Regions from separate parts of the Streptomyces sp. NBC_01237 genome, predicted to be linked through region 1. Evidence: riboswitches for the same ligand, from Rfam matches in the RefSeq annotation. Region 1 holds a riboswitch; the other holds the start of a gene.
What was found. A riboswitch is a leader RNA that binds a small molecule or an ion and turns the genes downstream of it on or off. The one in region 1 is predicted to bind cyclic di-AMP.
Positions count from the first base shown of each region.

Region 1 (3,656 bases):
CCAGCACCACACCCTTCTGTACGTCCTGTACATTTTTTACCGGCATGCAGCAGCTGAAGCACGCATGCGGACCGAGGCCTGCGCAGATCCCAGGAGAGGCACCGCGATGATCCGACCTGTCGCCCGTTATGTCCTGCCCGAGTTCACCGAGCGCACCGCGACGGGGACCCGGACTCTGGACCCTTACTCCAAGCTGCTCTCCGAGCGGATCGTCTTCCTCGGCACCCCGGTGGACGACACCGCGGCCACCGACCTGATCGCCCAGTTCATGTACCTGGAATACGCCGAACCGGACCGGCCCGTATCGCTGTACATCAACTCTCCCGGCGGATCGTTCAGCGCCATGGCAGCGATCTACGACACGATGCAGTACCTGGCCTGCGACGTGGAGACCTTCTGCCTCGGCCAGGCCGGCTCCAGCGCGGCCGTACTGCTGGCGGCCGGGGCACCGGGCCGCCGACATGCCCTGCCCGGCGCCCGGGTAGTCATCCGTCAGCCCGTGCTGGACGAACCGGTGCAGGGCCAGCCGTCCGATCTCGAAATCGAAGCGCGCGAGTTGATGCGGGTACGCGAGATGCTCGCGGGCATGCTGGTCCGTCACACGGGCCGGTCCGCCGAGCGGATCACCGCCGACATCGAGCGCGACACCATCCTCGACGCACGGGCCGCCAAGGCGTACGGGCTGGTCGACCACGTCGTGGAGAACCGCAACCCGCCCCGGCCGCCGCACCCCGCGAGGTGAACCGACGATGCTGCCACCCGAGTTCCCACCGCTCCCCGCCCTGACCCGCGCCGAAGGGGAGTTCATCGACCGCTACCTGGAAGTCCTCGACCAGCTGGGCCGGATCAACCCGGCCCGTGGCAGCGACACCTACGGCGCTCTGCGGGCCGCCCAGGCACTGGCCTCCCGGGCCGCGGCACTGCGCGACGCCCTGACGCTGATGCACGAGCGGGGCGAGACACAGATCCACGCGACCACCCTGGCGCGGGCGCTGCGCCTGCTCGACGGGGAGCGGCGCGCGGGCCGGGTCGCGGTACCCCCACCACCGACGGGCTGACCGCCCCTCCACCTCGACCCCGACCCCGACCCCGGCCCCTCCCGCCCCCGCGGCTGAGGCCGGGGTCTGGGCGTGAGGGGGGCCGTGGCCACGGGTGAGAGGGAGCCGGGCCGGGCGTGAGGGAGCCGGACCGGGGCGCCGCTGAGCCGACGCGACACGCCCGGTCGATTGATCAATTTTCCTCGCTCGTTCGGCGTAGGCAGTCCCCCTCATGAGGGACAACCCAACTTGCGCTCTGCGCGTGGACGGTACTCGGAATATGCGGTTCCGCCGCTGGTACGAGACTGGTCGGACAGCGCCGCCGAGGGCTCGAATCCGACCCGTCCACCCGAACGGATCAGTCGTGATGAGCCTCACAAATCACTGTTTCGCCTCGGAAATCCGGCACTTCGTGAGTCAAGATCCCTGGGACGACAAGCCCCCGCCACCGCGGCGGGGCGGTCCGGGCGGACGCCGAGTCCTGCCGCTGCCCGGATGACTGGTCGACAGAAGTGGATCGGCAGGAGTGGAGGACCCGAGCACAACGGGTCGACCGGGCAACCGGTCGCCCCTCGGGGTGAAGCCGCCAAGTGCGGCCGGGCAACTTCGCCAGCCCGAACCCGACAGGTCATCCTTCACAGGCGGCTGACGAAGGGTTGCGCATGACTGCGCAGGTACATGTCCCGTCTCTGCTTGCCCGGGTCGGTACGGCCTCGGTTCTCACTCTCGCCGTCGGCAGCACCATGCTGGCGCCGGGTCTGGTGACCGATGCCGAGGCCGCCACTCACTCGACGAAGGCGCTCAAGATCGCTGCCTCGAAGAAGGGATCGCCCTACAAGTACGGAGCATCCGGCCCCCGCCGGTTCGACTGCTCGGGGCTGACTCTCTACTCGTTCAAGAAGGCGGGCAAGAAGCTCCCCCGCACGGCCCAGCAGCAGTACAACAAGACCCGCCACATCTCCTCCTCGATGCGCAAGAAGGGCGACCTGGTCTTCTTCCACTCCGGCCGCAGCGTGTACCACGTGGGCATCTACGCGGGTAAGGGGAAGATCTGGCACTCCCCCAAGACGGGGGCCCTGGTCCGGCTGGAGAAGATCTGGTCGAACAGCGTCTGGTACGGGCGGGTGCGCTGATCCCCTGATCCCCGGCCGGAACCGCTTCAGCGCAGCAGCGGTCCGGTCACCAGCGCGAGCCCCAGTGCGGTGAGCGCCGCGCCGCTGCCGCCCTCGATCGCACGGGCGGTACGCGGCCGGCGCAGCCACCGGCCCAACCGGTCCACCAGCAGGGCCACGGCCGGGAACCAGATGAGCGCCAGCACCACGACGACGGCCGCGAGCAGCAGGGTCCTGGGCAACGGCGGCTGCCCGTCGGGGACGAACTGGGGCAGCAGACTGAGGAAGAGCACCGGCGCCTTGGGGTTCAGCGCGTTGGTCAGGAAGCCCTGGCGCAGTGAGCGGCCGAGTTCCTTCGGCGCGGGGCCGGGGGCCTGTGCCGCCACCCCGTCGGTCGCCGCGGTCCGTCGCCGTATCGCGTACAGGGCGCTCAGACCGAGATAGAGCACATACGCCCCGCCGAGCAGCTGGACGGTGCGGAACAGCACGGGCATCGTCACCAGCACCGCGGCCAGCCCCGCCACGGCCAGCGCGGTGTGCACCAGCAGCCCCCCGGCGACTCCCAGCGCTGTGGCCACCCCCGAACGGCGTGAGGCCAGCGCGTTGCGTACGACGACGGTGAAGTCGGCGCCGGGCAGCGCCACCATGCCTGCGGCGACTCCCGTGAAGGCGAGCAGTTGTGCGTCCATGCGTACAGCCTGGCCCGAAGTAGCCTTTAGCGTGTACTTGCAATCTTCTGGGTCTGCCAAAAGGAACGCTTAATGTACGACCCGACACGGCTCGCGGCGCTGGTGGCGGTCGCCGAGGCCGGATCGATCACTCGGGCCGCGGCCCGGCTGGGCTACACCGCGCCCGCCCTCTCCCAGCAGCTGGCCAAGCTGGAGCGCGAGGCCGGTGCGGCGCTCCTGGTGCGCCACCACCGCGGCGCCAGGCTCACGGCCGCCGGTGAGCTGCTCGCGGGCCGGGCCAGACGGGTCCTGGACGAGCTGGACCAGGCGCGGCACGAGCTGGCCCAGCTCGCGGGGCTCTCCGGGGGGCGGCTGCGGGTCGGCACGTTCACCACGGCCGGAATCCATCTGCTGCCGCCGGTGCTGAGCGCGTTCCGGCGCGCCCATCCCGATGTCGAGCTGGCGGTGACCGACTACGAGCCGCCCGGTACGGTCGCCGCGGTGGCCGCCGGGGAGGTCGATCTCGCCCTGACCCACACATACGAACCGGCAGCCGCCGATCCGCCTCCGGCGGGCGTCACCATCGAACCTCTGCTGGTCGAGGAGCTGGTCCTGATCACCGCGGTCGGCCACATGCTGTCCGAGGGCACGGGCCGGCTGCCCGTCGCCGAGCTGGCGGGCCGGCCGCTGATCAGCAGCGCGCCCACACATCCGCCCCGTCGCGGGGTGGAACGGGCCCTGGCGGAGGCCGGGGCCACCCCTGCCGTCGTGTGCGAGTCGCCCGGCTATGCCCTGGTGTGCGCGTTGGTCAGCGCGGGGCTCGGGGTGGCCGTGGTGCC
Region 1 covers NZ_CP108508.1:1,240,264-1,243,919, forward strand. Annotated here, with positions in the region: gene OG251_RS05515 (ATP-dependent Clp protease proteolytic subunit) at 107-742, shown strand; gene OG251_RS05520 (hypothetical protein) at 750-1,058, shown strand; cyclic di-AMP (ydaO/yuaA leader) riboswitch at 1,532-1,696, shown strand; gene OG251_RS05525 (C40 family peptidase) at 1,700-2,170, shown strand; gene OG251_RS05530 (LysE family translocator) at 2,197-2,838, opposite strand; gene OG251_RS05535 (LysR family transcriptional regulator) at 2,911-3,656, shown strand, end outside.

Region 2 (3,656 bases), 3.6 Mb from region 1:
TGGAGGCGGCGATCTCCCGCACCTTGCCGTCCTTCACCAGCTGGTCGAGGGCGGTGATGATCTCCTCGACCGGGACGGTCTCGTCGTCGAAGTGCGTGTAGTACAGGTCGATGTGGTCCGTGCTGAGCCGCCGCAGCGACTCCTCGGCGGCGGACTTGATGGTGGCGGCGGAGAGCCCCTTGTACGAGGGGTGGGCGCCGACCTTGGTGGCGACGACGATGTCGGACCGGTTGGCGCGCGAGGCGAGCCACTTGCCGATGACGGTCTCGGACTCGCCGCCCTCGTTGCCCGGGACCCAGGAGGAGTAGGCGTCGGCGGTGTCGATGAAGTTGCCGCCCGCCGCGGTGTACGCGTCCAGGACGGCGAAGGACTGTGCCTCGTCCGCCGTCCAGCCGAAGACGTTGCCGCCGAGGGCGAGGGGGAAGACCTGGAGGCCGGAGGAGCCGAGCGGGCGCAGAGAGTTCGCAGAAGTCATGTTGGGTTCAACGAGAGCACCGGAGAGGACTATTCCGCGTGGGCGGGAGCCTCTCTGCGCCGTGTGCTGTGTGTCATGTGCTGTGTGCTGTGTGCTGTGTGCTGTGTGCTGTGTGCCATGCGCGTCTGCCGGCGTCGGCTCCGGCTGCGCTGCGGGGCCCGGGGCGTTGTGTGCCCCCATCACCCGTACGACGCGGACGCCACGCGCGTTCTCCTGCGGACAGCAGACCGGCAGCCCTGACGTCGGGGGGTGTGCGTCAGGGCTGCCGGGGTTCGGGTGCGCCCGGTGGACGGGCGCGGGGGGCTCAGACCGTGAGCCCCTTGCTGCGCAGCCAGCTCATCGGGTCGATGCCCGCGCCGCCCCCGGTGTGGACCTCCAGGTGGAGGTGGGCACCGGTCACATTGCCGGTGGCGCCGACGCGTCCGATGGTGTCGCCGGTGGAGACCTTCTGGCCGGCCGTGACGTTCATCGTGGACTGGTGGCAGTACCAGATCTCCGTGCCGTCATCGAGTTCGAGGACGGTGCGGTAGCCGTACGCACCGGAATAGCCGGCCGACTTCACCGTGCCGCTGTGCACGGCCTTGACCGGAGTGCCGGTCGGCGCCGCGAAGTCGAGGCCGGTGTGGTGGCCCGAGGACCACATCGGGCCGGACTGGCCGTAGGTGGAGCTGATGCTGTACGAGGAGGTCGGCAGCGCGTAGCTGGCGGCGAGCTTGGCGAGGCGCTCGGCCTCCTTCTTCTTCTTCGCCGCCTCTTCCGCCTTCTTCTTCTCGGCGGCGATCTTGGCCTCGGCCTTGTCCTGCTGCTCCTTGGCGTCGGCCGCGGCCTTCTCGGCCGCAGCCTTCTCCTCCGCGGCCCTGGCCTCGGCGTCGGCGTTGGCCTGCTGCTGCTCGGCCTGCTGGAGGATGCGGGCGCGGAGCGCCTCACCGGCGTCGGTCGTGCCCTGCTCGGCCTCGGCGCTGGTGATGCCCGCGGAGGTGAGCGGAGCCGCCGAGACCGGGGTCTTGTCCGCGTCGTCGGACATGAAAGCGCCGACGCCGGGAAGGGACTTGGCATCGGGGAGGTTGTCCGCGAGGGAGTCAGGAAGGGAGATGGATACCGGCGGCTTGCTCTGCGCGGTGGCCATGCCGCCCGCGCCGACGGCCGCGATGACACCGACGCCGAGGACGGTGGAGCTACGGGCGAGTCCCCGCTGCTTGGCTACGCGGTGCCTGCCGCGTACGGGCCGGATGGACTCCTCGGTGGGATTCCATTCCTCCCAGGTCCTGTCCGCTTCACCGAAGTTGTCGGTGGCGAAGGGCGACGGGGCCTCGGGGGCAGGCTTGTTGGACGCCACGTGGGCGCACTCCTTTCCTTCCTTCTCGCCTACCGGGTTAGCTGACGGGTTCGGAGCAGGAAGGTCTCCTACGGGCTCCTCTGCCTCTCACGAGACACAGGTGTCCGATTCACCCCATGTAGGTGGTTCCCCGGTTCCCTTGCGGGATTCGGCGCTCGCGCACGGTGCCGCCTCTTGCGACGACTGGGACAACCGCGCTGCGTTATCGAACGTTAATAGACTGATGGGCCCTATTCCAAGCTCTTCCGACTGATCGTTCATGACTTTGGCCTGGACTTAACGGGTACAAGGGGGCGGAATCGGGCGAGTTGAACCGGGCCCGGCCAATACCCAGTTTCTGACGTTGCGTCAAATGTTATGCGGAGCGGCGTCCTTCAGTCACGTACGGTGGTATCGCCCCTGGCTCATCCGCCGCCGCGGCCCACGATCTTCACCGTCTTCCGGCGCTCGGGCTGCCCCTCGGCCGGCCGCCCCACCGCGAGAAGTGCCATGTCGTCAGTGGACCGGCCACCGGTGTGCAGCCGTACGTCGTCGGTGAGCGCGGAGAGCAGCTCCTCGGGACCCGGGAAGATCCGGCCCCGCAGCCGCGTCGCCGGGTCGTAGAAGGCCCCGGACGGGTCCCGGGCCTCGGAGAGGCCGTCCGTGAACACCAGCAGCGTCGCCCCGGCGGGCAGCGCCCACTCATCGGCCCGGTCGGGCCACACCCCCAGGTTCATGCCGAGCGGCAGCGCGGGCACGGACGGGGCCAGCACCTCCAGCGCCCCGTCGGAGTGGAGCAGGATCGGCTCGGGGTGCCCGCGGTTGACGATGCGCAGGATCGTCGAACCGGGCGGGATCTCCGCGAGCACGGCCGTGATGAACCCCTCCATCGCGTCCAGCCCACCGCGCCGCGTCCCCTCCCGCGCCAGCGCCCGTTCCAGCCGCTGCGCGACCCCCTCCAGCGAACGCTCCTGCTCGGCGGCCTCCCGGAACGCCCCGATGATCACCGCCACCGCCTCGACCGCGTCCAGCCCCTTGCCCCGTACGTCCCCGACCACCAGACGTACCCCGTACGGGGTGTCCGCGACGGCGAACAGGTCACCGCCGACGAACTCGTCCGCCTGTGCCGCCTCGTACCGCGCGGCGACATGCAGCCCGCCGATGCGGTCGTCCGGGGTCGGCAGCACGGCCCGCATGGCCGTCGCCGCGATGAACCGCGCCGAGGCCAGCTGCTCGTTGCCGCGCCGCACGACGCCATTGATGACCAGGGCGAGGACCGAGGCGGTGAGCACGGTGGCCAGCTCGGTGACCGGGACGGCCCGGGTCAGCGTTCCGGCGTACGCGTGCAGCCCGACGACGGCCAGGACGGCCGCCACTCCGGTACGGACGGTGCTGGCCAGCGAGAAGAACGGTGCGGCCATCAGCGGTGCCGCCACGAACAGCGGGACGGCGGTGAAGGTGGGCGGGGTCCCGATGTCGAAGAGCAGCCCGCCGCCGATCATCAGGGCGGGCAGCGCACGCACGAACCGCCGGGCGCCGCGGCCTCCCGGGCGCCCCCCGCCGCCACGCGCCGGGAAACCGAAAGCGGAACCTCCCAGGCCGCGCGCCGGAAGGCCCGGAACCTTCCGGCTCCAGGCGCGGGGCAGCCCGGCAGGTCCCCCACGCCGCCTGTCCCGCTTCCCCACGTGTGCACTCCTGCCAGGTCCGCCCACGGCTGCGGACGGTACCGCGCCCCGTCCAGGCTTGCCGGAGCCGCGCCGTGCGGCGACTCCTCATCGGCCAAAGGGGGGAGCGTGCGGCAGCCCCGGCCTTCCGGAGGTCAGTCGGAGAGCCGGTGTTCCGCGTGGATCGTCAGTGCATCCCGTA
Region 2 covers NZ_CP108508.1:4,828,975-4,832,630, reverse strand. Annotated here, with positions in the region: gene OG251_RS21400 (aldo/keto reductase) at 1-475, opposite strand, end outside; gene OG251_RS21395 (M23 family metallopeptidase) at 780-1,811, opposite strand; cyclic di-AMP (ydaO/yuaA leader) riboswitch at 1,823-1,975, opposite strand; gene OG251_RS21390 (PP2C family protein-serine/threonine phosphatase) at 2,216-3,475, opposite strand; gene OG251_RS21385 (MerR family transcriptional regulator) at 3,610-3,656, opposite strand, start outside.
Region 2: linked by a shared signal. The riboswitch ahead of OG251_RS21395 (M23 family metallopeptidase) and the one ahead of OG251_RS05525 (C40 family peptidase) in region 1 are both predicted to bind cyclic di-AMP.